DNA from 3 places in the Gordonia malaquae genome. Region 2 is predicted to be linked to each of the others. Evidence: riboswitches for the same ligand, from Rfam matches in the RefSeq annotation. Region 2 holds a riboswitch; each other region holds the start of a gene.
The links. Region 2 has a riboswitch for cobalamin ahead of WFK36_RS20360 (ABC transporter substrate-binding protein). Riboswitches for the same ligand answer to the same signal wherever they lie in the genome.
Positions count from the first base shown of each region.

Region 1: another riboswitch for cobalamin. It lies ahead of WFK36_RS05035 (ABC transporter substrate-binding protein); the one in region 2 lies ahead of WFK36_RS20360 (ABC transporter substrate-binding protein).
Region 3: another riboswitch for cobalamin. It lies ahead of metE (5-methyltetrahydropteroyltriglutamate--homocysteine S-methyltransferase); the one in region 2 lies ahead of WFK36_RS20360 (ABC transporter substrate-binding protein).

Region 1 is NZ_JBBCUB010000001.1:1,008,151-1,018,203, reverse strand. It holds gene WFK36_RS05050 (ATP-binding protein) at 1-1,753, opposite strand, end outside; gene WFK36_RS05045 (ABC transporter ATP-binding protein) at 1,773-2,540, opposite strand; gene WFK36_RS05040 (FecCD family ABC transporter permease) at 2,537-3,568, opposite strand; gene WFK36_RS05035 (ABC transporter substrate-binding protein) at 3,565-4,590, opposite strand; cobalamin riboswitch at 4,647-4,826, opposite strand; gene WFK36_RS05030 (hypothetical protein) at 4,905-5,642, opposite strand; gene WFK36_RS05025 (vWA domain-containing protein) at 5,869-7,497, shown strand; partial or broken gene WFK36_RS05020 (alpha/beta fold hydrolase) at 7,595-8,383, shown strand; gene WFK36_RS05015 (SDR family NAD(P)-dependent oxidoreductase) at 8,561-9,418, shown strand; gene WFK36_RS05010 (WS/DGAT/MGAT family O-acyltransferase) at 9,428-10,053, opposite strand, start outside.
Region 2 is NZ_JBBCUB010000007.1:65,566-75,618, reverse strand. It holds gene ppk2 (polyphosphate kinase 2) at 57-1,022, shown strand; gene WFK36_RS20380 (hypothetical protein) at 1,049-1,876, shown strand; gene WFK36_RS20375 (rhomboid-like protein) at 1,886-2,557, shown strand; gene WFK36_RS20370 (ABC transporter ATP-binding protein) at 2,526-3,323, opposite strand; gene WFK36_RS20365 (FecCD family ABC transporter permease) at 3,320-4,387, opposite strand; gene WFK36_RS20360 (ABC transporter substrate-binding protein) at 4,384-5,577, opposite strand; cobalamin riboswitch at 5,613-5,737, opposite strand; gene WFK36_RS20355 (prolyl oligopeptidase family serine peptidase) at 5,769-7,811, opposite strand; gene WFK36_RS20350 (MFS transporter) at 7,986-9,359, opposite strand; gene WFK36_RS20345 (NADH:flavin oxidoreductase) at 9,579-10,053, opposite strand, start outside.
Region 3 is NZ_JBBCUB010000004.1:112,215-122,267, forward strand. It holds gene WFK36_RS14995 (acetyl/propionyl/methylcrotonyl-CoA carboxylase subunit alpha) at 1-57, shown strand, start outside; gene WFK36_RS15000 (GNAT family N-acetyltransferase) at 190-537, shown strand; gene WFK36_RS15005 (ATP-binding protein) at 734-6,193, shown strand; gene WFK36_RS15010 (mechanosensitive ion channel family protein) at 6,255-7,178, opposite strand; gene ykgO (type B 50S ribosomal protein L36) at 7,294-7,416, shown strand; cobalamin riboswitch at 7,553-7,748, shown strand; gene metE (5-methyltetrahydropteroyltriglutamate--homocysteine S-methyltransferase) at 7,886-10,053, shown strand, end outside.

The sequences.
Region 1 (10,053 bases), on a different contig from region 2:
GCGCGGTCGTCTCGGCGACTTCCCCCGCATCGGCCGCGCGTCGCTCTCCGAACTCCCGAACCATCTCGAGCATCCGGTAACGGGTGCGGCCGTCGGCCTCGTCCACCTGCAGCAACGATTGGTCGACCAACGCCGTCAGCGCGTCGGCCAACGCCGCCCCCGACGCTCCGACGACGGCGGCTGCCGCGGCGCGCGAGAAGCCGTCCGGAAACAGACACGTGCGGCGCAGCGCGACCCGCGCGTCGTCGTCCAGCAGATCCCAGCTCCAGTCGATGACCGCTTCGAGAGTCCGATGGCGATGCGGCGCCGTTCGGTCGGCAGATCGGAGGAGTTGAAACCGCTCGGCCAAGCCGTCGCTGATCTCGCCGACGCTCATCACGCGGGTTCGAGCGGCCGCCAGTTCGATGGCCAGCGGCACACCGTCGAGGTGAGCGCACAGTGTGGCGACCGCGACCGGATCGAAGTCGGCGTCCGGTCGTACGGACAGTGCGCGGGCGGTGAACAGTTCCACCCCGGCCGATGCCGCCCCGGCCGTGTCGAGCACGGGCAGCCGATACACCTGCTCGGCGCCGATGAGCAAGGGCGAACGACTCGTCACGACGACGCGGAGTGCGGGCAGAGCGGCGATCAGGCCCCGGACCAGACCTGCACAGGCGTCGATCACCTGCTCGCAGTTGTCGAGAATGAGGACGGCGTCGACAGCTCGCAGAGCATCGCCGAGGCTGTCGGTGAGGTCACGCAGATGCAGTCTGGGAACCGACGAGTTGCGCACGTCCGATTCGCCGACGCCGAGCGCGGACGCCACCACACCGACCAGGTCGTCGTCATCACGGACGGCGGCGAGCGGCACGTAGAAGACCGTTGCACCGCTGTCGGAGAGATCGTCGCCGAGCGAGGACGCGATGCTCGTCTTGCCGACGCCACCGGGACCGAGAACGGTCACGACCCGATGCCGGGCGATCAGGTCGTGAAGTGACGCGAGGTCCCCGGCCCGTCCGATCAACGGCTCGGCACGCAGCCGCGGGGGCCTACGGGCGGACTTGGTCTGAGGTCTTCCGGCGGCGAGTTCGGCGTTGAGAGCCGTCGCCTCGACACCCGGATCCGCGCCGAGCTCTTCCGCCAGTGTTCGCCGGAGCGCGGCGAACACAGCGAACGCCTCGTTCGTTCGCCCTTGCGCAGCGAGCGCGCGCATCAGCAGCACGTGGGCGGATTCGTCGAGAAAGTCGTCGGCTATCCGGGAACGGGCGATGTCGGACGCCGTCGCGTAGTCGCCCGAGGTGAACGCCGAATGTGCCCGAGCATCGTCGACACGGATCCGCAATCGGTCGGCTTCGGCTCTGAGACGCTCTCCGGGACCGTCGTCGGCGCCGAGGTCGGCGCCGGGGATGCCGCGCCACATGCGTTCTGCTGCCTGCGGATCAGCTTGCGTCAGGAGCCTTTCCACCGATTCGATGTCAGTGACTGCACCGGTGAGCCGATAGAAGCCGTCCGAACCTGCGAGGTCCGCGCCGCCCAGCAGTGGGCGCAGTCGGGATATCTGAGTGTGAAGGGCCGACTGCGCCGATCTGGGTCGATCCCCGCCCCACACGTCGTCGATGAGCGCGGCCGTCGACACGGGACGTCCACCTGCGAGTACCAACGCGACAAGGAGCCTGCGGGCGCGAACACCCGGCACGGCACGTCCGTCCACGGTGACCGGACCGAGCACCTCGATCATCGGCGGCACGAGAGGATTCCGACCGTCAGACGACATTTCTCCAACCCTACAAGCGTCAACGGCGATCCACTCGGATCCAGAGTCCGTCGTCGTCGACGATGCGTGCCGCGACGTCGAAGACGGACGCGATCGTATGCTCGGTGAGGGTGTCTGCCGGCGTTCCGTCGGCGACCACTCGTCCACCCGCCAGGACGACGATGCGGTCGCAGTAGGCCGCGGCGAGGTTCAGGTCGTGCAGCGCGACGATGGCGGCCGCCGATGTCTTCCGGACGTGCGTAGACACCAAATCGAGCAGACTGAGCTGATACTTCACGTCAAGATGGTTCGTCGGCTCGTCGAGGATCATCACCTCGGGTTCCTGGACGAATGCCCGCGCGATCTGAACCCGTTGGCGTTCGCCACCCGACAGCGCGCCGTACCGCTCGCCCAGCAATCCCTCGATCTCGGTCTCACGCGCCACGGTCGCGATCACTCGTCTGTCCCGGTCCGAGCCGATCGCCCACGACCGGCGGTGCGGAGTGCGACCGAGATCGAGGACGTCGGCGACAGTCGGATTCTGGTCGGTGACCGCGGACTGTTCGACAAATGCGATTCGACGTGCAGCGTCGCGCCGGGAGATCGAACCGAGGTCGGCGCCGTCGAGGTCGACTCGTCCACGCGACGGACGTCGGAGGCCTGCGAGCAGGCGTAGCAACGACGACTTCCCCGATCCGTTCGGTCCGATGAGTCCGACGACCTCGCCGTTGCTGACGGTCAGGTCCACACCGGTCAAGATCGTCCGCCGTCCCACGTCCCACCCGATGTCGTGCGCCTGCAGAATCATCGTCGGCCCTCTCGGATGAGGACGACGATGAACGCCGGGACGCCGACGATCGCGGTGATCACGCCGATCGGCAGTTCTCGCGGTTCGATGAGGACCCGGCCTGCGACGTCCGCCCACACGAGGAACAAGGCGCCGAGAAGGGCGAGTGTCGGCATCATCACCCGATGCCGCACCCCGACGATCGCCCGTGCGGCGTGCGGCAGCACAAGGCCGACGAATCCGATCGCGCCCGCAACGCTCACCACCACAGCGGTGATGAGCGCCGTGACCGAGAGCAGCACGAGCCTGGTGCGCGCCACGTGGATTCCCAGGGACGCGGCCGCGTCGTCGCCGAAGGAGAACGCGTCGAGCGCGCCCGCGTACAGCAGACACACGATGAGGCCGCCCACGGTGACGGCGCCGCACATCACCACCTCGGTCCACGACGGTGACGACAGTGATCCGAGCAGCCAGAAGAGCACCCCGCGAGTCTGCTCCGCGTCGGCGGACGTGTAGACGATGAACGAGGTCAACGCCGAGAAGAGTTGTGTCGCGGCGATGCCCGCGAGGACCACCCGGTCGGTGGTGCCACCCGCGAGCCGAGCCAGGAGCAGGACGAGCGCAAACGCGGCGATGGCGCCGAGGAACGCGCCTCCGGCCATGCCGATGACACCTGCACCCACGCCGAGCAGAATCACCGACACCGCACCGACCGACGCGCCTGACGAGACACCGAGGACAAACGGGTCGGCGAGGGGGTTCCGAAGCAGTGACTGCAGCACGCCGCCGCACACCGCCAGACCCGCACCGCAGGCGGCGGCCAAGACCGATTGCGGGAGTCGAAGTCGCCAGATGATCGACTCCTCGAGCCGACTCAAACCCGACGTGCCGCCGACGATCTCCGCTCGCACGGATGCGGCGACGTCGGACATGCCCAGACCGGATGGGCCGATCGTCACCGCGAACCCGATCGAGATCGTCAGCAGCACCAGGCCGCCCAGCCACAGCGTGGCGAGGGCGGTCGGGCGAGTCTGCAGGCGGTGGATCATCTGCCCAGGCCGAGCCGTTTCAGTCCGGCCGCCACATCGGAGATGCCGTAGACCGTCCGCAGCGACGGGTTCATCGCAGCCCCCGACAGCAGGATGTAGCGCTTGTTCTTCACTGCGTCCATCTCACGAGTGACCGGGTTGGATTCGAGGAACGCGATCTTGCCCTGCGCCGATTCGCCTGTCTGGATGTCGCGTGTCAGGTCGCCGAGGACGAGGACGTCCGGGTTCCGGCTCGCGACCACCTCCCAGTTGATCTGCGGCCACTCGTCATGCGTGTCGTCGAAGACGTTCATCAGACCGAGTGCCGATGTGATCACGCCCGGCGCGCCGCAGCAGCCTGCGAGGTACGGCGACTCGGAGTCGGAGAACCAGTAGGCGACCCGCGTCCCACGTGCGTCGATCGAGTCGGCGGCGGCCTGAGCGCGCCCCTTCAGTTCTGCGATGAGTGCAGTCGCCCGATCCGTCGTCGCCGTGAGGGCGCCGAGTTCGGTGATCTCCTTGTAGACCGAGTCGAGTGTCATCGGTTCGTCTCGGGACCCGTCCCCGCCGGTGTCGTTCTTGCCTTCGCAGTCCGACGGCGCGAGGTAGGTGGGCACTCCGAGGTCGGTGAAGCGTTGGCGCGGCGCGGTGCCGCCTTTGCCGAGAGTGGAACCGAACGACGCGGTCACCAGGTCGGGTTCTTCGGCGAGCACAGCCTCGAACGACGGCCAGTCGTCGGAGATCCGTTTCACTCTCGCATTGGCGTCGGCGAGAGACGGCAGTACGGGGTCGGTCCACGTTGCGGTGCCCGCCATCCGGTCGGCGAGCCCCAGAGACAACAGGACTTCGGTGCTCCCCTGATTCAGCGAGACGATGCGCTGGGCCGGCGCATCGACAGTCAACGACTGGCCGCAGTTCTGCAGGGTGACGGGGAATCCTGCGGCGGACGTGCTCGGCGGCTCGGGATCGGTCGCGCCGCATCCGGCGAGGGCGAGGATCAGAACGGTCGAACCGATCAGGGCACGACGTGCGGTGAGAGACATGGAGTCCTTCAGCGGGTCCGAGTCTGTGCGCGAGACTCTCAATGGATCCTGCAGGCCGCTGCCCGCCGGAGCCAGCAGGTCTTCGGACTCGAGGTCTGCCGCTTCTCGAACGCCTTCCCAGTTCTCACCAGTGGCATGTTGTCCAGAGCGTCGCTCTCACCGCTGCGCGTCAGTCCCGGATTCGCACCGGATTCCCTACCCGACTCGTCGGGCGCGCTGGCCCGTCCATCGTACGGTCCGGCCGCTCACCGCACACAACGCCGCCCTCCTCCCGATGAGCGGAGGAGGGCGGCGTTGTGTGCGGTGGTGCGGGACTACTTCGCGGTCGCGATGCCGAGTGACGGGAAGAAGTAGCAGGTGGCATCGCCCTTCTTCACCGATCCGTAAATCGCGGAGAGCACCGTTCCCGACCCGGTGTCGACGATTCCACCGCGGACCCCGTTGGACGGAATCAGATTCAGGGCAGGCTTGAGTGTGGAGTTGACTGCGGCCTGCGCCAGCTCTTTCAGTCCGGGGGCGAGCTTGCCGATCCGCTTGGTGACGCCGTCGAGGATGACGTCGGTGATGCCACCCATCTTCTCGCCTAGTCCACCCTTGAACGTGTTGACGTTGAACCACGCAACCTGCATTCCGCCCTTGTCGCCCGAGTCGTTGAACACGCCGACCGGAACGAATCCGTACAGGATCTCGCCCTTCTGCACTGCGTTCAAGTCTGCCTTGCCGAGCAGACCGCCATCGATCGTCAAATCTCCGATGGGAGGTGTGTACGGACCAGGCACGGCGCCACCGAGTGCAAGAGGGAATGTGAAGTCCGTGCACGCGCCGATGGTCGGCGTGAACGGGGTGATGCCGAACTGCTTGAGGATCTTGTTGGCGGCCTCGATGCCGTCAACAACGTCCGCGGCGTCCTGCGGCTGCGGGTTGATCGAATCGAGCGCGTTCTTGGCGGCGAGGGATTGGCCGGTCGGTGCGGCGTGGGCCGGTGCGGCGACGACACCGCCGAGCAGGGCTGCGGACGCCGCGACGGCGGCGACGGCAAGACGGATCTTCATGAGGGCACTCCAGGATTCAGAATTCAGAGGATCGGGTGATGACAATGGTGTCCCGAATTCAATCCCACCACACCGGTCTCGTGCCGAAATGTGATGAATGCGTGCCCAATCGTGACCTGCATTAGCGCGTTCGGACTACAAGTCCTCGGCCCTGCAGTTCGTCCGTTCGAAGGAATCGAGTCGTGGCGTTCGGCCGTCGAGGATTCCGCGGACGTAATCTGCGCTGGTGAACGCCTGTCGTCGCCTGCTCGCCGCCGCTGTCCTGACGACCATCACGGTCTTGGCGGGCTGCTCCGTCGAAGGCTCACCGGCACGGGTCGCCCAGCCTGCGCCGACGTCGAAGACGATCACCGCCATCGCGCCGACTGCGTTGATCATCGACGCGTCCGATTCGATGCTCATCGCGGATGCGCCGGGCGCGCGGATCGACGCTGCACGATCAGCGGCGACGGGGCTCATCGACGCCATTCCAGCCGGATCACGACTGGCGATCCTCACCTACGGCACCGGCACCGGGAACACACGTGGGGAACGCCGAGCAGGCTGCCGCGACGTGAGCGTTCTCGTCCCGCTCGGTGCGGTGGACAAGAACTCCGCCCGGACGGCTGTCAACGGAGTCGTGCCTCGTGGGTTCACACCGATCGCGGAATCGCTGAAGCGCGCCGCCGAGCAGCTGCCCGACGACACCGCCGCGTCGATCGTGCTGATCTCCGACGGCGAGGACACCTGCGGCACCCCACCGTGCGACGTGGCGAAGGAGCTCAAGCGTTCTCACCCGAAGCTGTCGATCTCCACCGTCGGGTTCAAGACCTCCGGTGACGCCAGCGACCAGCTGCGATGCGTCGCCGACAGCACTGGAGGAATGTTCGTCGGCGCAGCGAACGGGGCACAGTTGGCGGCACGGCTGTTGGCGACGCAGGACGAGAAGGCGCAATCCACAGTTCTCAATGGTCCGTCGTTCAACGGAATCGAGTTGGGCGACAGAATCATCGACATCCGCCGCGACCATCCGGACTTCCCGAGGTCGTCGACACGCGACGGCGACCTGACGGTGCACCACTGGCACGACTGCGACTGGGCGTTCGCCGGCACGGGGGTTCTCGTCGAGATCCGTCCCGGCAGCGGGACGACCACGATCGACGGCATCGGTCGCGGCAGCAGTGTCGCAGACGCGACGAGGTTCTACGGCAAGCCGGTCTCCGACTCCGACAACGCCGACGGGACCCGCACCGTCGTGTTCGACGCGGGCACGGCAGACGGCACCGGATACCGGACGAGAGTGCAGGGCGCGGGCAGCTCCGGTCGCATCCTGGACGTCGTCGTCTGCGGATGCGCAGCAAGACCCGCCCCGCAGACACCGCTGCCCGATTCACCGCCACCGTCCGGCACATGCCCGACCACGGTGAACGGAACGACGGACGTGAAGCATCCCCAGTTGGGCACGGTTCGGGTGTTCCTCGTTGCACCAGGCGATTCGATGGGCGAAGGCTGCGTGATCTCGGTGACCGGCTCCGGGGCGGTCCTGCCCGTCATCAAGGTCGGTGTCTATGACGACAGCCTGTCGTTCTACTCCCCGGCGTCCGACATCACCGGGAACACCTTTGTGAAGTACAATCCCGGCCGCTACGACGGTGTGATCGTCCTGGTCCCGACTCCGACCGGCTTCGCCGATCCAGGCGTCGACGAATCGGGATACATGGGCAAGCTCATGTTCTATTACGCCGAGGCGAAGGGCCCGGGGTCGGACGGGCGGTACGTGATCGAACAGAGCAGCAACAACTGCACGCCCGACTGCGCGGGCGGAACGATCACGAAGAAGACCCTGCGCTGGAACGGACACGACTACGTCGAGTGACGACTCGACATGATCGAGCGTAAGTCGACCTGTGGCATAGTGATCGAAACCACTGGAACGTGTTCCAGTTTCTTGCTGCCGACCGAAGGCTGGATCGATGAGTAGTACACGCCGGGACCTCGGCTCCCGTCTGCCCGCGAACGTCCGGATCCCCGACGTGGAGATCCCCGACGGCCGCATGGTCGAACTCCCCGGGCGCGGATCGACGTACGTCACCGACACCCCCGGCCCGACAGACGACGCGCCCGCCATTCTGCTGCTGCATGCATTGTCGACCACCGGCCTGCTGACGTGGTTCCCGAGCATTCCGGCGCTGTCGAAGAAGTTCCGCGTCATCACGATGGACCAACGACTGCACGGTCGCGGCATCGACACCGACAAGTTCACGCTGCAGGACTGCGCCGACGACGCCGCCGCGGTGTTGGACGCACTGAGCATCGACAAGGCGATCATCGCGGGCTTCTCGATGGGATCGCTCATCGCGCAGCGCGTCTGGCGACAGCATCCCGATCGTGTCGGCGGGCTCGTGCTGTGCGCCAGCACCGATCAATTCCAGACCAACACGACCGAGCGTCTGTTTCATCGCGCCATGGGAATGTCTCTCGGTTCGCCCCGTCGGCGGACACCGGCGAAAGGCGCGACTCCCCGGCCTGTCGATCCCAGAGACGACATCCACAGGTGGGCGCTCGCCGAGTTCAAGTCCACTCGCCCGGCCGCCGTCGGACGTGCTGTCGCGGCGATCGGCAGCCACCACACCAAGCCGTGGATCCGTCAGATCGATGTTCCGACCGCGGTTGTCGTCCCGTTGCGCGACAAAGCGATCCCCCCGGCCCGCCAGATGGCGATGGCACGACGCATTCCCGGTGCCACCATCCACGAGGTCGACGCGGGACACTCGTGCTGCGTGATGAACGCCGACGCGTTCGTCCCAGTCCTCATCGAGGCCACGAACACCGTCCTCGCGCGCTGGCGCGAGAACAGCACCCCCAACTGACTTCCCTCCCGCTCGGTGGGAGCGAACACGCTTCGTCGAATCGAGCAGGAGTACGCACTGAGGATGGACATGAACGCAACCCGCATCGCCGTTATCACCGGAGCATCTCGTGGTGCGGGCAAAGGCATCGCCCTTGCACTCGCCGCGAGCGGCACCACCGTCTACGTCACCGGCCGCACCTCGGCTGACGGCCAAGCCGACCTGCCCGGCACCGTCGCGCAGACCGCGGACGAGATCACCGCCCGCGGCGGAGTCGGCATCCCCGTGATCGTCGACCACTCCGACGACGCCCAGGTCGCAGCCCTGTTCGATCGTGTCCGATCCGAACACGGCAAGCTGGACATTCTGGTGAACAACGCGATCGCGATCCCGTCGGCGCTCACCAAGAAGGGGCCGTTCTGGGAGAAGCCACTGGATCTCACCGACCTGTTCGACGTCGGAATGCGCTCGTCGTACGTGTCGTCGTTCTACGCCGGCCCGCTGCTCGCCGCGAACGGTTCGGGCCTGGTGGTCAACACGTCGTCGTTCGGCGGATCCTGCTACATGCACGGACCGGCATACGGCGCCGGGAAGGCCGCCGTGGACAAGATGGCCCACGACATGGCCGTCGACTTCAAACCGTTCGGCGTCGCCGTGATCTCCCTGTGGATGGGTCTGCTCAAGACCGAACGGACGATGGCCGCGTTCGCCGCCGATCCGGCCATGTACGAAGGACTGGCCGCGACGGCGGAGAGCGTCGAGTTCCCGGGCAGGATCATCGACGCGCTGCATCGCGACCCGGCACTGATGGACCGGACCGGGCAGGTCCTCGTCGGAGCCGAGATCGCCCAGGAACTCGGGGTCGCCGACGTCGACGGCAACCAGCCGCCGTCGCACCGCCCGTTCCTGGGTGATCCGCCGACGTTCAGCGCCGCCGTCGTCGAGTGACTACCCGCCCTAGTCGACCGCGGCGGCCCCCGATTCAGCGACTTCCTTGAGTCGGGCGAGTTCACGCGGGAAGTGCTCGACCATGGTCTGAGGATTGCGCACACTCAACTCGGAGGCGATGATTCCGACGTGCACCACGCCGTTGTTAGACAGAACGGTGATGTTGAGGCCCGCACCGTGGAAGACCGGTCCGAGCGGGTAGAGGCCGTCGATCCGCGCACCCATGAAGTAGAGCGGGATCGGCGGTCCGGGCACGTTCGAGATCACCAGATTGTGTACCACCGGGTGCTTCTCGGCGAGGCGCAGACCAGCGTAGGCCCGGACTGCGAGTCCGAAGGTCCGGGGCGCCGCGAACTCGGCCCAGTCCTGCAACGTGTCGGCGGGAATCGCTTTGTGGTGCTCTTTGGCGTTCTTGTTGGCCTCCGTCATCGACTGGAGGCGCTCCATCGGGTCGTCGATGTCGGTCCCGAGACGTGCGAACAGCGCCGAGACCTTGTTCGCGCCGCCCTCGCGCTCCGACTCGCCGCGAACGGACACGGGAACCGACGCGAGCAGGGGCGCTTCCGGAAGTTCACCACGTTCGTCGAGGTAGGCGCGCAGTGCACCGCCGGCAACGCTGAGGACGATGTCGTTGA
Region 2 (10,053 bases):
TCGACCGGGGTGTGGGACTTTCGTACCCTGCCGAATCGCGCTGCCCGGGATAACCTGTGCCCGTGGAGAACGTCGACGGCTATGTGCAGCCTCAGCAGAACATCGGTCCGGACCTGAGTGTCGTGTCGGGGCGGGAGGCGTTGCAGCAGCTCGTCGACCTGCGCGACACCGGCAACTTCACCGTTGTCGACGACGATGACGACGACCCGATCCTGCTGACGCTGCCCGAGCGGAACGTCGTCGACACGTGGCGTGAGGACTACCCGTACGAAGAGCGCATGAGCCGCCGCGAGTACGAGGTCACCAAGCGGCGCCTGCAGATCGAGCTGCTCAAGCTGCAGAAATGGTCGAAGCAGACCGGCCAGCGTCATCTCTTCCTGTTCGAGGGGCGTGACGCGGCAGGCAAGGGCGGGACCATCAAACGCTTCAACGAGCACCTCAATCCGCGCGGCGCGCGCGTCGTCGCCCTGGAGAAGCCGTCGGAGCGCGAGTCGACCGAGTGGTACTTCCAGCGGTATGTGCAGCATCTTCCCGCCGCGGGAGAGATGGTCTTCTTCGACCGCTCCTGGTACAACCGGGCTGGCGTCGAGCGAGTGATGAGCTTCTGCACGCCGGACCAGTACGACCAGTTCATGCATCAGGCGCCCGCCTTCGAGAAGATGCTCGTCGACGACGGTGTGCACCTGGTGAAGTTCTGGTTCTCGGTGACACCGCTCGAGCAGCGGACTCGTTTCGCGATCCGTCAGATCGACCCGGTCCGTCAGTGGAAGCTCTCACCGATGGACCTCGCGTCGCTTGATCGCTGGGACTCGTACACCGACGCCAAAGAGCGGATGTTCGCCGACACCGACACCGACCATGCTCCGTGGACGGTTGTGAAGAGCAACGACAAGAAGCGCGCCCGGATCAACGCCATGCGGTACGTGCTGAGCCTGCACGATTACGACGGCAAAGACGCGTCGATCGTCGGAGCGCCGGACCCGCTCGTCGTGGGCCGTGCCCGCGACCTCGTCGGCGAGTAAGCCGAGCAGCCGGTAGCCTCGAACGGGTGCGAAGTCTTGTCTCCGGCCTGTTCACCGTTGTCGCGATGGTCTGCATGATCGTCGCCGTCCCCAGCATGTGGGTGTCGCAGCGAGTCGTGTCGACGGAGGGATTCGCCGCGTCCGCCGCGGACGCGGCACGCAACACCGAAGTGCAGGACTACTTCGCGGAGAAGGTCGCGGCGGCGGTCGTCGACCAGACGAGTGTTCCGCTCGCGGGGACCATCGTGCAGCCGCTCGCCACAAACTATGCGCGGAGCGAGGGCTTCGTGATGGACTTCGAACAGATCGCCCGGCAGCAGCACGACTGGCTGTTCAACGCTCCGGGCCCCGACACCGACACTCACGTGATGGACGTCAACATCACGCCGATGGTCAACCGGGTGCTGGCGACGGCGCCGCTGCCGACGCCGATCGTGGTCGACAAGGCCATCTATGTCGGCATCGATCAGCACCGCCTGACGGCGGGCTCGCTGGAGTCGTCCGGCGAGCTGATCGACAAGACCTCGTGGCTGACCCTGATCGGGGCGGCGATCGCGGCGGTCGTCGCGTTGCTCACCGCGAACCGCCGCAGCACAGTGCTCGCGTGGCTCGGCGTCGGAGTGGTCCTCGCAGCCCTCGGGGCGTACGGAGTCGCGCAGTACATCAACACCCTTGCAGGCGACAAGGCTGCGGACACCGACGAAGCCGCCCGCCGCACCGTCGAAGTCGTAGCGGACGGCGTCTCGTCCGATCTAGTACAGGTGTCGCTGATCGTCGGCGCCGTCGGAGCCGTTGTGATCGCAGTCGGGCTCGTGTCTCGCGTCGTCGCAGGACGACGCGCCTACAGTTACTGACCCACGGAGATGGCGACCACGTCCGACAGCAGGTTTCGGACGGTGGTCCGCGCGGTCGTCGGCTGGATTCGCAGCGCACCCGCCACCTATCTGTGGCTGGCGGTCCTCCTGGCGACCACGATCGTGCAGCACATCGTGTCGCCCGGCTCCCTCGACGACATCCTGGGTCGCAGATCGACGAATCTCGAGAACCTGTCGGAGCATCCGCTGCGCCCGATGATCACCAGTCTGTTCTGGCTCGACGGTGCGTACTGGCTTCCTTACGTCGTGGGGTTCACCGTGTTCCTCGCCGTCGCCGAACGATGGCTCGGCACCGCACGATTCGTCGTGGTCGGACTCGCCGGACACGTCCTTGCGACGCTGGCTAGTCAGGGGCTCCTCGATCTGGCGATCGGGCACGGCCGCGCCGACCCCACGCTGCGCGACGCGATCGACGTAGGCGTCAGCTACTTCATGGCCACGGTGATCGCGGTGCTCGCCTACCGTCTCCCGCCGCCGTGGCGGTGGGTCTACGCGGCGATCGCGCTGGCGACGGTGATCGCGCCGTTCGCGGTGGGGACACCCGACTTCACCGACGCCGGGCACCTGATCGCGATGCTCATCGGCTTCGCCATGTACCCGATCACCCTCGGCCGGTCGCGACTGCAGATCACCCGAGGGTCGTTCCACTTCCGTCGATGACGAACGTCAGCTGATCGGCGTCGAAGCGGAGACGTCCACGATCGAACGCCGCGGACACCGAACCGTCGGCGGCGAGTGCCGCAGGCGTGCCGGTTGTCATGGTCCCGTCACCGCGCAGCAGCCACACCTCGTCGGAGAGGCGCATGACGAGTTCCAGTTCGTGCGACGACATGAGGACGGCGATGCCCTGCTCGCGGGCCAACGTCGCGAGGAGATCGAGGAACTCGACGCGTGACGGCGCGTCCAGATGCGATGTCGGCTCATCGAGGACGAGCAGTTCCGGCTCCTGTGCGAGAGCTCGCGCGGCGAGCACACGCTGCCGTTCACCGTCGGACAGGTCGTGGAACGGTCGGTCGGCCAGATCCGTCGCTCGGACGGCGTCCAACGCGCGGTCGGTGACGCGACGGTCGTCGGCGGAGAGTCGTCCGGTCGGGGACAGGTACGGCGTTCGGCCGAGGGAGGCGACCTCCCGGGCCGTGAGCCGGCCGGGATCGACGGTGTCGGTGGTGACGACGGCGATGCGGCGTGCCAGGCCGGCTGCCTTCAACGTCGTGACGTCGGTGCCGTCGGCGAGGACCGCCGAGCCCGCCAGGGGCGGCTGCAGACCGCATACGGTCCGGAGCAGTGTCGACTTGCCCGCACCGTTCGGCCCGATCAACGACGTGAGGCGGCCCGTCGCCGCCACGGCGGACAGGTTCGAGGCGACTGTGCGGCCTCGCCGTCCCCGATACCCGACGGTCAGCTTCTGAAGTTCGAGCCCGGTCACACCGCACCTCCCTGTGCGCGTCCGCGGAGCAGGACGGTGATGACGACGGGTGCTCCGATGAGGGCGGTCACCGCGTTCAGCGGCAGCGACATGTGATCGCCGGGGAGGTCGGCGAGGGCGCCGCACCAGACGGCGAGGGTCGCGCCGACAAGCGCGCACCCCGGAATCAACGACCGGTGATCGGAGGTTTGGAGCAGGCCCCGGACCAGGTGCGGAATCACCAGGCCGAGGAATCCGACCGGCCCGCAGAACGCCGTCACGACACCGGTGAGAAGGGCCGCCGACAGCAGAGTGACGGTTCGCGCGACACGAAGGTCAACGCCCATCGAGCGGGCGTAGCCCTCGCCGAGGAGCAAGGCGTTCAGCGGTCGGACGGTGAAGAACACGACCAGAATCGTCACCGCCACAATCGGCGCCGCCACCTGGATGTCGCTCCACGACGTCGACGAGAACGTTCCGAGACCCCAGATCATGTACTTCTGGACCGAAGTGGGATCGGCGTAGACGATGAGGACCGCGACGAGCGCGCCGGTCACCGAGCCGAGCATCACGCCGATCAACAGCAGCGTGACGGCGTTGCGGACCCAGACGGCCATCAGCAGGATCACGCCGAGCACTGCCGCCGCGCCCGCCGCGGCGGCCAGAACGATGCCGAGACGACCCCATCCGGCGAGGACTCCGACGAACGCCGGTCCGCCCGCGCCGCCTGCGAGAGCGACGATCGCGACTCCGAGACTCGCTCCCGAGTTGGCGCCGAGGATGTAGGGGTCGGCGAGCGCGTTGCGGAACAGCGTCTGCATCTGCAGGCCGGCGACGCCGAGAGCGGCGCCCGCGATCGCCGACGTCGCGATCCGCGGCAGCCGGACCAGGCGCAGAATCGCGTCATGGCCCGCATCCGACGCAGTGCCGCCGATCAACACGTGCACCACGTCGGACAGCGGCATCATCACCGCACCGATCGCGGCCGTCACCAACACCGACACGACGGCGAAGACGATCAGCGCCGTCCACTTTTCGGCTGTGCCGCGAGCCTTCACCGTGTCGGCGGTGACGGGAGTGGTCACTGCTGCGGGAGCTGGAGGTAGAACGCGAACTTGTGGTCGGGGAAGAGGTCTGGATGCAGGATCGCCGCGAGATCGGCCAGTACGAGGTCGGGACGGAGGACGCCGCGCTCCCAGTAGTCGTTTCCGCCGGTCGCGCTCATCGCCTTCGTCGCGTTCCACGCACGCTTGGCCGGTTGTGCGAACACCCGGTACCGCTCGTCCTGCTTGTACAGGTCGGCGAGGGACGCGACGGTCATGTCGGAGAGGAGCCACGCGTCGGCGTTTCGAGACTTGTCGATGACGGACTCGATCGAGAGACGCAACGAGCCGGTCGACGGGTCCGCGGCCCAGGGGTAGTCGCCGCCCGCGTCACGGACGAGCCGCCCGAAGTAGTTGCCGCCCGCGGCGAGCGTCCACGCGCCGTTCTCGATGCCGCCGAGCAGCACGTCGGTCTTCGGTGCGTTCGTCGTCTTCTGCTGCACCTTGGTGTACTCCGACTTGATGGTGCTGAAGACGTCGGCCGCCTTCGTCTCGGTACCGGTGAGTGCGGCGAAGAACTTGATCCACTCGGCCCGACCGAGTGGACTCGCCTCGAGCCAGTCGGCGTTGGCGAGGACCGGGACGCCCGCCTGCCGCAGTTTCGCGTACGACGGATCCTCGTTGCCGTCGGACACCAGGACGTCGGGCTGTCCGGCGATCACCTTCTCGACGTTGGGCACACCAGCGTCGGCGTACTGGACCACGTCGCCCTCGTCGATCCGTGCGCGGATCTCAGGGGTGGAGACGTAGTCGGTGGAGCTCACACCGGTCACCGTGTCGGCGGCGCCGAGGGCCGCCATCGCGGGCAGATGTGTCGTGGATCCCGAGTACATGCTGCGAATCGGCACCTGAACCTGCGGGGCCTCCGCGAGAGCTCCGTCGAGCTTCGGCGCAGGTGCACCGCAGCGGACCAGGACGTACGACACGGGCCGCGCGCCTGGCGACGGTTCCTTGACCGTCAGGACCTGGTACGACTTGTGGTATTCGATCGCCAGTCCCGACGCGTCGGAGATCGTCGACTTGTCGGGGAAGTAGTCGGTGTTCGCGTCGAAATCTGTGATGCAGTCGCGAGCAGCGCCCGCATCGTTCGACGTCGACTCGGAGCAGCCCGCGACGGCCAATCCGATGACGAGCAGACACGCGATGGTGGCCTTGCGGACATGCGGGTGCACGGCATCCGCCTCTCTCGGGGACACTCCGCCCCGACGACGAGATCAGCTCGAGCGGAGGTCTGGCTGCCGCGTGAAGCGGTCACAGTGGCGGGTACCGCGTCGGATTCACACCGACTTCCCGCGTCGAGGCTGGTTGACGCCATGAAACGTAACACGATCCCCGAATCTCCGACGCAGTCGCCGTGGGAGGGTCAGCGATCAGTCGCGCCGACAGTGCGCCAGAGGAATTCGTAGGCGAGGGCCGATTTGAACGCCGCCTGCTTGTTGTCGGCCGCGCCGCCGTGACCGCCCTCGATGTTCTCGTAGTACCGGACCGGTTGGCCTGCGGCTTCGAGTGCGGCGGTGAACTTCCGGGCATGACCGGGATGCACGCGGTCGTCGCGGGTCGAGGTGGTGACCAGCGTCTGCGGGTAGTCGACATCGGAGCGAACCCGCTGGTACGGCGAGTACGCGGAGATGTACTCCCACTCGGCCGGGTCGTCGGGGTCGCCGTACTCGGCCATCCACGAGGCTCCCGCCAGGAGGAGGTGATACCGCCGCATGTCGATCAGAGGCACCTGGCAGACCAACGCGCCGAAAAGCTCCGGGTACGTGGTCGCCATGACGCCCATCAGCAGGCCGCCGTTCGATCCGCCCTGCGCGGCCAGGGTCGCGGGAGTGGTGAATCCTCGTGCCACGAGATCCCGAGCCACCGAGGAGAAGTCCTCGTACACGAGATGACGTCCCGCCTTCACCGCCTGGGTGTGCCACGACGGACCGTACTCACCGCCTCCGCGGATGTTCGAGTACACATAGATCCCGCCACGCGTGATCCAGTTCCGCGCAGCCACGGCCAGATAGCTCGGTGTCAGCGAGTTCTCGAAGCCGCCGTAGCCGTAGAGCAGGGTCGGGCCCGACTCGACGTCGTCGCGCTTGATCACGAAGTACGGAACCCGGGTGCCGTCGTCCGAGGTCGCGAAGAACTGCTGGGTGCTCACATTCGACGCGTCGAACCGCTCGGGCGACGACTTGATCGGAGCCACCCCGGACACGGCGTCGCCGTACAACAGGGTCGGGGACTGCGTGAACGAGCTCGACGACATCCAGATCTCGTCACTGTGATCGGCGTCGGTGTCGAGCACTCCGACCGTCGCGAGATCCGGGACGCCCGGCAGCTCTGCCGGCGTCCACGTGCCGAACTCCATCGACTGCAGCCGGGTCGCGACGTCGTGCAGCGTCACCAGGATCAGTCGTGTCGCCGTGATCGCGTACGTCTCCAGGCTGGTGTGCGTGTCCGGCGTGAACAGCACAGTATGCGTGCGGTCGCCGTCGAGGAAGCGCTCGTAGTCGAACGCCAACAGGCTTCCGGCCGGCCGTGCCACACCGTCGACGGTCCACTCGGACTTCGGGGTCACCAGCATCACGTCGTGCCGTACCGAGAAGTCGGCGTCCGACGGGACGTCCACCGTGCGCAGCTCACCGTCTCGGAGTTCGAACTGCTCGGCGTTGTAGAAGTCTGTCGACCGGTACACGAAGTGTCGCGGAAAGCCGGGCGTCGGGTCGAACGAGGCGCCGACCGCGACGTCGTCGACGGAACCGGTGAACACCGTCGTCGCCGACGCGAGGTCGGTGCCGCGAGTCCACTGCTTCACCACGCGCGGGTACCCCGACGACGTCCACGATCCAGCACCGTCCGGCTGCTCGCCGAACTCGGTGCCCACGTACACGGTGTCCCGGTCGATCCAACCGACATTCGATTTGTTCTCCGGCAGCACGAATCCGTCGTCGACCCACGTTCGCGACGGGATGTCGAACTCGCGGACAACCGTCGCATCCGCGCCGCCGCGGGACAGCGAGATCAACGCACGGTCGTAGTCAGGTCGAAGCACCGACGCCCCGCTCCACACCCAGTTCTCGTCCTCCGCCGTCCGCAAGGCGTCGACGTCGATCAAGACGTCCCACTCGGGCTCGGTTGATCGGTACGATTCCAGCGTCGTCCGCCGCCACAGTCCGTACGGGTTGGTCCCGTCGACCCAGAAGTTGTAGACGTACTCGCCGCGCCGCCGCACATACGGGATCCGGTCGTCCGACGACAGGATCTCCAACGTCTCCGACTGCATCTGAGCGAACCGCTCCGACGATGTCAGTTCGGCGACGGTCGGCTCGTTGTGCGCGCGCACCCAGTCGAGTGCCTCGTCTCCGGTGACGTCCTCCAGCCACAGGTACGGATCGTCGGTCGTGTTCGTCTCAGCCACGTGGTTCAGGCTACCGGCGGGGCGGTTCGGCCGGTGGGGTCGGCAGGCGGGGTCGATTCGCCTCCTCGGCAGTCCTCGCGGGCTCGCCTAGCGGCTCGCTCGCTGCGGAGGGCTCCGAGGCGAATCGCCCCCGCCTGCCTCCGCTGTTGCTCCTAGCGCGATTAGGAGCAGGGGTCAGCGGGAGGGGAGGGCGGGCTCCGGGACGTCGTCGACCTCAGCGTCGGGCTCCGCGCTGGGGGTCTTGGTGCCGCGGAGGGAGGCTCCCGCAGTCTCCTTCAGGAAGTACAGGGCGACCATTCCGATCACACAGGCGGCCATCATGTACGCGGCGGGGAAGAGGTGCCAGCCGGTGTCGCCGACCACCCAGTCGTTCACCAGGGGAGCGGTGCCACCGAAGGCGGCCGTCGACACGTTGTACGAGATCGCAAAACCCGCGTAGCGAACGTGGGTCGGGAACATGGCGGGGAACGTCGCCGAGATGGTCGCCAGCTGCGGGATGTAGAGCAGTCCGAGCACCACGAAGCCGACGATCGCCCACGCGAAACCCTGCCCCATCAGCCAGTACATCGGCAACGCGAACACGAACAGACCGATCAGCGACGCCCACCACATGGGTTTGCGGCCCGTCGAGTCCGACCAGCGGCCGAACACGGGGATCATCAGCATCATGAGGACCTGGCCGATGAGGACCACCCACGAACCGCCCGACTCCGACAGCCCGATCGTGTTCTTCAAATAGTCGGGTTGGTAGGCGAGCAGTGTGTAGTTGGCGACGTTCAACGCCACGACCATGCCGAACATGATGAGGATCGGGCGCCAGTAGCCGACGATCGCCGTCTTCAAGAGTTCGAGGCCCGACGGTTCGCGCTTGCGCTTGCGATCCACTTCGGCGAAGACCGGTGGATCGTCCAACTGCGACCGCAGGTAGAGGCCGACGAGGCCGAGCGGGAGGGCGACGAGGAACGGAATGCGCCAACCCCACGATGCCATCTGGTCCTCGTCGAGGATAGAGTTCAACAGCAGGACGAACGCGGTGCCGGCCGAGAGGCCCGCCATCGTGCCGAACTCGAGGAAACTGCCGAAACGGCCGCGCTTGCGATCGGGCGCGTACTCGGCCATGAACGTCGCGGCCCCGCCGTATTCGCCGCCTGTCGAGAATCCCTGAATCACACGAAGCAGGATGAGGAGGGCGGGCGCCCAGACACCGATCGACGCGTGCGTCGGAAGCAGGCCGATCAATGCGGTGGCAAGGGAGATCAGCAGGATCGTCAATGCGAGGACGTGCTTGCGTCCCACCTTGTCGCCGATCGGCCCCCACACGAAACCGCCGAGCGGTCGGAGAAGGAACGAGACCGCGAAACCGAGCATCGTGCCCGTCGTTCCCCACGCTCCGGGAAAGAACGCTTGGGTCAGATATGTGGTGGTGGCGGCGTAGACGCCGTAGTCGTACCACTCGGTCGCATTGCCGATCGCGGATGCGGCGATCGCTTTGCGGACCATGGTGGCCGGTGGTGCTTCGAAGTCCTTGGTGGACGGCGAGTCTGTCATTCTGGTTCGTCGATTCGTGCTCGAGGAGTCGATGTCTCCGGGTCAGGTGGACTCAGGTCTCGCGGCCGCGCACGGCACGGCGGTTACCACTTCCTGACGGTCCTCGGGGGACGGTTGACAGACGGAGCGTGTACTCCGAACGGACTACATCCACACCTAGCATGTCTGTTCGACGATGGGAAACCCGCTATCGACCGTCCGGCCCCGCGAACAGGAGGTTCACGCAGGTGAGAAGGTGTCTGGCACCTCTCCTTCGCGGATGGGGCAACGGGTCTCGGAGTAGATCGTCGGCATGCACAGATTGCAGTGCACACAGCGCGAAACCGTCGACGCGTCCTCCTGGATCCGCAGCGGCAGATCTGGCTCGCGGAGCAGTGCGCGTCCCATCGCGACGAACTCGAATCCGGAGTCGAGCGCCGTCTGCATCGAGGCGCGATCGGTGATTCCGCCGAGAAGGATCAGCGGGAGCGACACCGACTTGCGGAGCTCTGCGGCCAGTGGGAGCAGGTAGGCGTCCCGATAGGGGTAGTGCTTCAAGAACACCGGGCCGACAGCCTTCATGCCGGTTCGGATGGGTCCCTTCATGGCGTCGGCGAACTCGGCCAGCGGCGGTTTCCCGTGGAACAGGTACATCGGGTTGAGCAGTGAGCTGCCCGCCGTCGGCTCGATGGCGTCGATGAAGCCGTCGGCTTCG
Region 3 (10,053 bases), on a different contig from region 2:
TCGGTCGAAGCCGGCGCCGCCGTCACCCAGGGCACCGCCCTCCTCGAGATCAAGTAGTAGCAGCGTCTCGACTGCGCTCGACGAACTGGTCGGGTTCACGAGCGCAGTCGAGGGACCAAGTCGAGAGGCACAGTCATGGAGCCGGTCGAAGTCCTCGGGCTGAGCCCCACGACGTAGGTTAGGACAGTTATGGAGCCGGTCGAAGTCAACGCGGGCGCGTGGTATCTGCGCGCACTGCGAGACGACGACCGGCTCTCTGACGTTCCGGCCCTGAAACTGTTGTCGATCGACGACGCCGCGGCTTACATCGCGGGCACCGACTCCGACTGGGCCGACGAGACGCGGTTCGTCTGGGCCGTCTGCATTCCGACCACAGGCGAGACCGTTGCGTTGATCGGCGTGCGAGGCGACGTGCTGGCGGGGATCCATCGCGACGGACACGCTGACGCACTCGATGCGGCCGTCGGTCCGATCACCCGTTTCGCAGCAGGCGCGCTAGGTCTGACCGTCGACGCACTGACGCTTCAGACCCCCTGAGCGATTCGCACGGACGAGGCCCGAAAAAGCTACCGCTCAGTACGTCCAATTCAGCCCTTTTGCCGGAACTTACCAGCGAGTACGGGATTCTTGTCACATCCCGAATGGTGGTTGCCGCCACACTGAAACCGGGATAATCAACGCAGTACTGTGCGCTCCCCCAGCGTCATCCCCCACACCTTCAAGGAGTCCTTGCGTGTTCAACCGCATCGCGATCGTGAACCGAGGCGAGGCCGGCATGCGCCTCATCAACGCCGTACGAGACCTGAACGCGGAGACCGGTCAGAACATCGAAGTGGTCGCTCTCCACACCGACGTCGACCGGACCGCGACCTACGTCCGAGAAGCCGACATCGCCTATGAGCTCGGCGCAGCGGCAGACCGTCCGTACATCGACCTCGCGGTCCTCCGCCGCGCTCTCATCGAGACAGGCGTCGACGCGGCGTGGGTCGGTTGGGGCTTCGTCGCCGAGGATCCGGCTTTCGCCGAACTGTGCGACGAGGTCGGCGTCACGTTCATCGGCCCGTCGGCCGAGGCCATGCGCAAGCTCGGCGACAAGATCGGCGCCAAGATCATCGCCGAAGAAGTCGGAGTTCCGGTCGCCCCGTGGAGCAACGGCCCCGTCGACAACCTCGAAGACGCGAAAGCCGCGGCCGCGCACATCGGTTACCCGCTCATGTTGAAGGCGACCGCGGGCGGCGGTGGCCGAGGCATCCGCAAGGTGACCGACGACTCCGAACTGGTCGATGCCTACCAGCGCACCCGTGACGAGGCCGAGCGTGCGTTCGGCAGCGGCGTCGTCTTCCTCGAACGCCTCGTGACCGGTGCACGCCACGTCGAGGTCCAGGTGATCGCCGACGGTCAGGGCACTGCGTGGGCGCTCGGCGTCCGCGACTGCTCGGTCCAGCGACGCAACCAGAAGGTCATCGAGGAGTCGGCGTCTCCGGTGCTCTCCCCCGAGCAGGCCGATGAGGTGAAGGCATCCGCCGAGCGCCTGGCGAATGCTGTCGGCTACCGCGGCGCCGCAACCGTGGAGTTCCTGTACCACCCCGGCGAGAAGCTGTTCGCGTTCCTCGAAGTCAACACCCGCCTCCAGGTGGAGCACCCGATCACCGAGCTCACCAACAGCTTCGACCTCGTCCGCGCGCAGTTGCACGTGGCGTCCGGCGGCAAGCTCGACGGCGAGAAGCCGGTTGAACGCGGCCACGCCATCGAAGCGCGCCTCAACGCCGAGGACCCCGACCGCGACTTCGCACCTGCCCCGGGTCGCATCGCCCGCCTCGACCTGCCCACCGGCCCCGGTATCCGCGTCGACACCGGTGTCAGCGAAGGCGACACGATCCCGGCCGACTTCGACTCGATGATCGCCAAGGTGATCGCGTACGGCCGGAACCGCGACGAGGCCCTCGGCCGCCTGCGCCGCGCGATGAGCCGAACCGGCGTCATCATCGAAGGCGGCGCCACCAACAAGAGCTTCGTGCTCGACCTGCTGATTCAGCCCGAAGTGATCGACGCGTCCGCCGACACCGGCTGGATCGACCGTGTGCGTGAAGAGGGTCGCCTGGTCTCGCACCGCCACTCGACGATCGCGCTCGCAGCCGCCGCCATCGACGCCTACGAGGAGGAGGAGACCGCCGAGCGGACCCGACTCCTGGTGACCGCCGCGGGCGGGCGCCCGCAGGTGCTGCACGAGAGTGGACGTCCCCTCGACTTCAAGCTCCGCGGCGCCGCGTACCGCGTCCGCGTCGCGCGCATCGGCGCACACCGCTTCCGCGTGGTCGTGGAGGCGGGCGACGACGTTCGCACGGCCGACGTCGCTCTCGAGCGTTTCGACGAGCATGCCGGTCAGGTCACCGTCGACGGAGTGCGGTACCGCATCCTGACCGACACGCACGGCCCGATCCACCTCGTCGACGTCGACGGTGTGACGCACCGCGTGAGCCGCGACGAGGGCGGCGTCGTCCGCTCCCCCGCACCCGCGCTCGTCATCGCCACGCCGCTCGAGGTCGGCTCCGAAGTCGAAGCAGGCGATCCGATCCTCGTCCTCGAATCGATGAAGATGGAGACCGTGCTCCGCGCGCCCTTCAAGGCACGGCTGAAGGAATGCGCTGTGTCCGTCGGTGCGCAGGTGGAGACCGGCGCGCCGCTGCTCCGTCTCGAACCGCTCCAGGACGACGACGCCGCGGCCGCCGACACCGGCAGCACCGCCGTCATCGACCTTCCCGCATCACCCGAGTTGGTGGAGACCGACGAACTCCTCGGCCGTGGTCTGGAGGATCTGCGCAGCCTGCTCCTCGGCTTCGACGTCGACCCCGACGACAACAGCCGTGTGCTGTCGGATTACCTGGCCGCACGCGACTCGGCCGTCGCATCGGACTACGTGCCGCAGGACGGCGAGACCGAACTGATCTCGGTGTTCGCCGACATCGCCGCACTGAGCGAGCGCCGACCGTCGGATGCCGTGGGCAGCGAGGATCGTGTCCACAGCGCTCGCGAGAACTTCCACACCTATCTGCAGAGCCTCGACGTCGACGTGGCAGGCGTTCCCGAGCGGTTCCAGACCCGACTCTCGTACGCGCTCGGCCACTACGGCGTGGACGAGCTCGACCGCACGCCCGATCTCGAAGAGGCGGTCTTCCGCATCTTCCTCGCGATGCAGCGCCCCACCGACACCGTCAAGGTGATCACCACCGTGCTGCGCAAGTGGCTGACCGAACCCGCCCCGGCGTCGGCCGACGGCAACGTCGAATCGGCCGGCCGTGCCCTCGAACGTCTCGTCGACGCCACGCAGGCGCGGTTCCCCGCCGTCGCCGACCTGGCACGCGGCGTCCTGTTCACCTGGTACGGACAGCCGCGTCTGCTTCGCGACCGCGAGAACGTGTACGCGAAGGTTCGCGCCGACCTTGCACATCTCGACGCGAATCCGGCCGCATCCGACCGGGCAGAGCGCATCTCGGAGATGGTCCGCAGCACCGTTCCGCTGGTCAGCATCCTGTCCGAGCGTCTGGAGCACGACGACCTCGACGACACGGTGATGCTGGAGGTCCTCACGCGGCGCTACTACGGCAACAAGGGCCTCACCGACGTGCGTTCGCACCGTGACGGAGGTTGCACCTTCGTCGTCGCCGAACGTGACGGATCGGCGCTCGCATCGATCGCGACGAGCTTCGAGAACCTGCCGACCGCACTCGCGGGCCTCGCCGACCTGTCGGCGCAGACTCCGTCGGTGGACGCCGACGTGTACGTCCGCTGGGAGAACCAGCCCGACGACTTCGACGGTCTCGCGACCGCGCTGTACGAGGTCATCAGCGCGCAGTTGCTGCCCGAGCGGGTTCGCCGCATCACCGCGACTGTCGCAGGCTCAGGCGGCGACACCATGCACCATCACTTCACGTTCCGCCCGGCGGCGACCGGCCTCGCCGAGGACCGCCTCATCCGCGGCCTCCACCCCCACATCGCACGGCGCATGCAGATGGAACGTCTCCGCAAGTTCGATCTGACCCGCATGTCGTCGTCGGACGACGAAGAGGTGTACCTGTTCCGCGCTGTGGCCAAGGCCAACCCGGCCGACGACCGGCTCATCGCGTTCGCTCAGATCCGCGACCTGACCGCGGTGACCGACGACGACGGACTGCTGACCCTGCCGACTGCGGAGACCACCTTCGCCACGTGTGTGGACACCATCCGCTCGGCGCAGGCCCAGCGTCCGCGCGGCAAGCGGTTCAACACCAACCGCATCGTCATGTACATCTGGCCGCCGTTGGACGTGTCGCGCGAGCAAGTCCGAAAGATCGTCGCGCACACCGTCCGCACGCAGTCCGTGGACGGTGCAGGCCTGGAAGAGGTGCTGCTGATCGCCCGGCAGCGCGATCGAGACACGCGTGAGCTGACGAAGGTCGCAATCCACGTGACGTTCGACGACAACGGCCGCCCGCTGGTCACCGTCGGCGACCCGAGCAACGATCCCGTCGAACCGATCGATGCGTACCGCCAGAAGGTCCTCAAGGCCACCAGCCGCGGCACCGCCTACCCGTACGAGCTCGTCGAACAGCTCGGCGACTTCACCGAGTACGACCTGAACGACGACGGTGCACTCGAGCCGGTCGATCGCGCGAAGGGCCGCAACACCGCGGCAGTCGTCGTCGGAACAGTCAGCACGCCGACGACGAAGTACCCGGAAGGGGTTCGTCGTGTCGTCATGCTCGGCGATCCGACGAAGGCGCTCGGCGCCCTCACCGAACCGGAGTGCCGCCGCTACATCGCAGCCCTCGATCTCGCCGAGGAGCAGCAGCTTCCCGTCGAGTGGTACGCGATCTCCTCCGGCGCCGCAGTCAAGATGGACTCGGGCACGGAGAATCTCGACTGGGTGGCGGCCGCACTCAAGCGGATCGTCGAGTTCACGCAGGACGGCGGCGAGATCAACATCGTCGTCAGCGGCATCAACGTCGGCGGTCAGGCCTACTGGAACGCCGAAGCGACGATGCTCATGCACACCAAGGGCATCCTGGTGATGACACCCGACTCGTCGATGGTGTTGACCGGCAAGCAGGCACTCGACTTCTCCGGCGGCGTGTCGGCGGAGGACAACTTCGGACTCGGCGGATACGACCGCATCATGGGGCCGAACGGCGAAGCCCAGTACTGGGCGCCCAACACGGCCGCTGCCATCGAGATCGTCATGAGCCACTACGACCACACCTACGTCGCGCCAGGTGAGGCCGGACCGCGCGGTGCGACGAGCTCAGACCCGATCGACCGGGACATCTCCGACTTCCCGCACGAGCTCGAGGGCAGCGACTTCGCGACGGTCGGCGAGATCTTCTCCGCGACCGCGAACCCGGACCGTAAGAAGCCGTTCGACATCCGATCCGTCATGCGCGCGGTCGTCGACCAGGACATGCCGGCGCTCGAACGGTGGGCGGGCATGGCCGACGCCGAGACCGTCGTTGTGCAGGACACTCATCTGGGCGGTCACGCGGTGACACTGATCGGCATCGAGTCGACGCCGATCAACCGCAGGGGTTTCCTCCCGACCGACGGCCCGGACACGTTCAGCGCAGGCACCCTGTTCCCGCAGTCGTCGAAGAAGGCCGCACGGGCCATCAACGCGGCGAGCGGCAACCGTCCGGTGGTCGTCCTGGCGAACCTGTCGGGCTTCGACGGCTCGCCCGAGTCGCTGCGCAAGCTCCAGCTCGAGTACGGCGCCGAGATCGGCCGCGCGATCATCAACTTCGACGGCCCGATCGCCTTCTGCGTGATCTCGCGCTATCACGGCGGTGCGTTCGTCGTGTTCTCCAAGGCGCTGAACCCGAACATGACTGTTCTGGCCGTCGACGGTTCGTTCGCGTCGGTGCTCGGCGGCGCGCCCGCTGCGGCGGTCGTGTTCTCCGGAGAGGTGGGTGTACGCACCGCGAACGATCCTCGCGTCGAGGCCCTCGCAGAACGTGTCACCGAGGCGACGGGCGCCGACCGCGCGACCCTGGCCGCCGAACTCGACGAGCTCCGCACCTCGGTGCGGGCCGAGAAGATCTCCGAGCTGGCGGCGGAGTTCGACGCCGTCCACGACATCAACCGCGCAGTCCGGGTCGGTTCAGTCGACGAGGTGATCGCTGCAGCGGAGTTGCGTCCGAAGCTGATCGGCGCAATCACGAAGTAGTCCGGAGCACTGCAGACCCGAGCGGCCCTCCACTGACCGGTGGAGGGCCGCTCGCCGCCTGTCAGGCCTGTGCGGACGCCCCTGGTGCGCCCCACGGCTGCAACGGGAGTCGTATCCCCTCGGTGTCGAATGCGCGCAGGATCCTGCTGCGCAGATGACGCTGCACCGACCACTGCGCTCCGGGTTCGGTCTTGACGGTGAGCCGCAGCTCGGCGTGGGACGGGGTGACCTCCTGAACGCCGAGCATCTCCGGCTCCCCGCGGACGTTCTTCACGACCGCCCCTTCGGCCGCGGCGTCGACGGCCGCCGCAAGCGCCACGTCTTGTGCACGATCGAGGTCGACGTCGGTCGCGACCGGCACCTCCACACGGGCGACGGCGAAGTCCTGGCTCATGTTTCCGACACGTTCGATCTCACCGTTGCGGATGTACCAGAGGGTTCCATCCATGTCCCGGACGGTGGTGATCCGCAACCCGACCGATTCGATCTCACCGACGACGTCGCCGAAGTCCGCGATGTCGCCCACCCCGTACTGATCCTCCATCATCATGAACACTCCCGACACGAAGTCGGCGACGAGGTGCTGGGCGCCGAAACCGATGGCGAGTCCGATGATCCCCGCCGACGCGATGAACGGGGCGATGTTCACATCGAGCTCCGACAGGATCGAGAGCGCCAACCACACCACCACGACCACCGAGACCGTCGACTTCAGCACCGACCCGATCGTCTTGGCGCGCTGCGCCCGTCGGGTGACCACTCTGGGCGCGGTTCTGTTGGTCTTGTCCCGCAGGGCCTTGATCATCCCCGAACGCTCGTCAGGCGTGGTGCGCGATCTGGGCCGTGTGGCTCGATCGATCACCCGGAAGAGCAGCCACCTGATCACCAGCGCGGCGACGACGTAGCAGGCGATCCGGACCGGCGTCTCGATCAACCCTGCGCGGTTCGCCTCTGTCCATTCGAATGCGATCACGTGAGTAGACATGGTCCCGACCGTACGGACGATGTCGCATCTCGACATCCTCCCTGGGTACGAGGAGCACAGCGGCGACGCTCCGTGTGATAGTAATGATTGTCATTTTCATTATAGAGGAGGAACCATGAAGGTCCGATCATCGCTGCGGTCACTGAAGAACCAACCCGGCGCACAGGTGGTGAAGCGACACGGACGCGTGTACGTCATCAACAAGCTGAATCCCAGGTTCAAGGCACGCCAAGGATGACCTTTCGTCCATGACGCCAGGGTTAAACCCACGTCATCCTTCGATGATGGATTCGCGATTGCACGTCGATAGACTGTGGCCGCAATCGGTTCGCTCGGCAGCGCTCACCATGGAGCCCCTGTGTCGCCGTCGAGCGTCGACGTGGTGCCGCCCCGGCGTCGTCACGAAGAGGGAATCCGGTGAGAAACCGGAGCTGTCCCGCAGCGGTATGTCGGAACGACCGCCGTCACACGCACTGGACCCGTGAACATCCGGGTCTGGGAAGCGACGGCCAGTAGGTGCGCCCACGCGCCCGCCGACGAGCCCGAAGACCTGCCGGTTGTACTGGGCGCGCCGCGCCCGGTGGCTGTCCGCCTCGTGGATTGGGCGATGACACCGAGTGCACGGTCGTCGTTCGACGGACCGTCCATTCGTGACATCTCCCGCAGGGCGACGGCCGTCCGCACCGCATGCAGGAGATACAACAGTCATGTCCCTCGACACGACACATCCGACAACATCACCCTTCACCGCGACCGTGCCGGGCACGGCCCGGATCGGCGCGAATCGCGAGCTCAAGCGCGCAATCGAAGCCTACTGGGCCGGTCGATCCGACCGTGCCGCCCTCGAATCGGTCGCCGCCGTACTCCGCCGCGACGGATGGCGCCAACTCTTGACCGCCGGACTCGACTCGATCCCGGTCAACACGTTCTCGTACTACGACCAGATCCTCGACACCGCTGTACTCCTCGGAGCGCTTCCGACACGTGTCACATCGATCGACGACCCGCTCGAGGCGTACTTCGCGGCCGCGCGCGGTTCAGACGGCGCCGGGAGCGAAGCGAGCGGGCCTTGTTCACACGGCGTGGCGCCGCTGGAGATGACGAAGTGGTTCGACACGAATTACCACTACCTGGTGCCGGAGATCGGCGCCGACGTCACGTTCACCCTCGATCCGACCAAGATCCTCTCCGAACTGGCTGAAGCCCGGGCGCAAGGCGTCCCTGCCCGGCCGGTGGTGATCGGGCCGATCACGTTCCTCGGGCTGTCCAAGCCCACGACGGCGGACGATGCGAACCCGTTGGCGCGCATCGACGAGTTGATCCCGCTGTATGTCGACCTGCTCGAGCGTTTGGCTGCCGCGGGTGCGTCCTGGGTGCAGATCGACGAGCCGATCCTGGTGACCGACTCCCACGAGGGTCTCGCTGAACTGGCCGAACGCGTCTACGGCACACTGGCCGCGGCGACGGATCGCCCGTCGATCCTCGTGCAGACGTACTTCGGCGATGCGGGCGACGCCCTGGCCGCATTGGCGCGGACCGGTGTCGAAGGTGTCGGCGTCGATCTGGTGAGCGGGTCGGTCGAGACCGTGCTGGCCGCGGGTCTCGGCGACAAGCACGTCGTCGCGGGTGTGGTCGACGGCCGCAACGTGTGGCGTACCGACCTCGACGCGGCTCTGAGCCGCCTCGAGTCGATCCGCGGAGTCGTCGGGACGCTCGCGGTGTCCACGTCCTGTTCCACGCTGCACGTCCCCTACACTCTCCGCGGCGAGGACGGTCTCGACCCGGCGCTGCACGGCTGGCTGGCGTTCGCCGAGGAGAAGGTCGGCGAGGTCACCGCATTGGGGCGCGCCTACGCGCACGGCCGGGCATACCAGGCGGCCGAGTTCGACGCCGCACGTGCGGCGCTGGCGTCCCGATCCGATGATCCGCGTCTGCACGTGGACTCCGTCCGCGCCCGCCTGGCTGCTCTGACAAGCGCCGACTCGACCCGTACGGCCGCCGCCGATCGCCGCGTGATCCAAGACGCCGCGCTCGGCCTGCCGACTCTCGCGACCACCACGATCGGCTCGTATCCGCAGACCACTGACATCCGCAAGGCGCGTCAGGCGTTGCGCACCGGTGCGATCGACGAGGCCGGCTACATCGAGCGCATGCGCGCCGAGATCGCCGATGTCATCGCACTGCAGGAGCGGATCGGACTCGATGTGCTCGTGCACGGCGAGCCCGAGCGGAACGACATGGTCCAGTACTTCGCCGAGCAACTCGACGGGTTCTTCGCCACCGCGAACGGCTGGGTGCAGTCGTACGGCTCACGCTGTGTCCGTCCGCCGATCCTCTTCGGCGACGTGGTGCGCCCCGCCGCGATGACCGTCGACTGGATCTCGTACGCGCAGTCCCTCACCTCCAAGCCTGTCAAGGGCATGCTGACCGGCCCGGTCACCATCCTGGCGTGGTCGTTCGTCCGCGACGATCAGCCGCTCGCCGATTCGGCGAACCAGGTGGCGCTCGCCATCCGCGATGAGACCGTCGATCTCGAACGCTCGGGTGCGGCGATCATTCAGGTCGACGAACCGGCCCTCCGCGAACTGCTGCCGCTGCGTGCCGCCGACCGCGAGGCGTACCTCGACTGGGCGGTCACGTCGTTCCGTCTCTCGACGGGGGGCGTGACCGATGCGACGCAGATCCACACGCACCTGTGCTACTCGGAGTTCGGGGAAGTCATCGGCGCGATCGCCGGGTTGGACGCCGACGTCACCTCCATCGAGGCTGCCCGCTCGCACATGGAGGTGCTCGCCGACCTCAACGCGATCGGCTTCGCGACGCAGGTGGGGCCGGGCGTCTACGACATCCACTCACCGCGCGTGCCCGGAGTCGA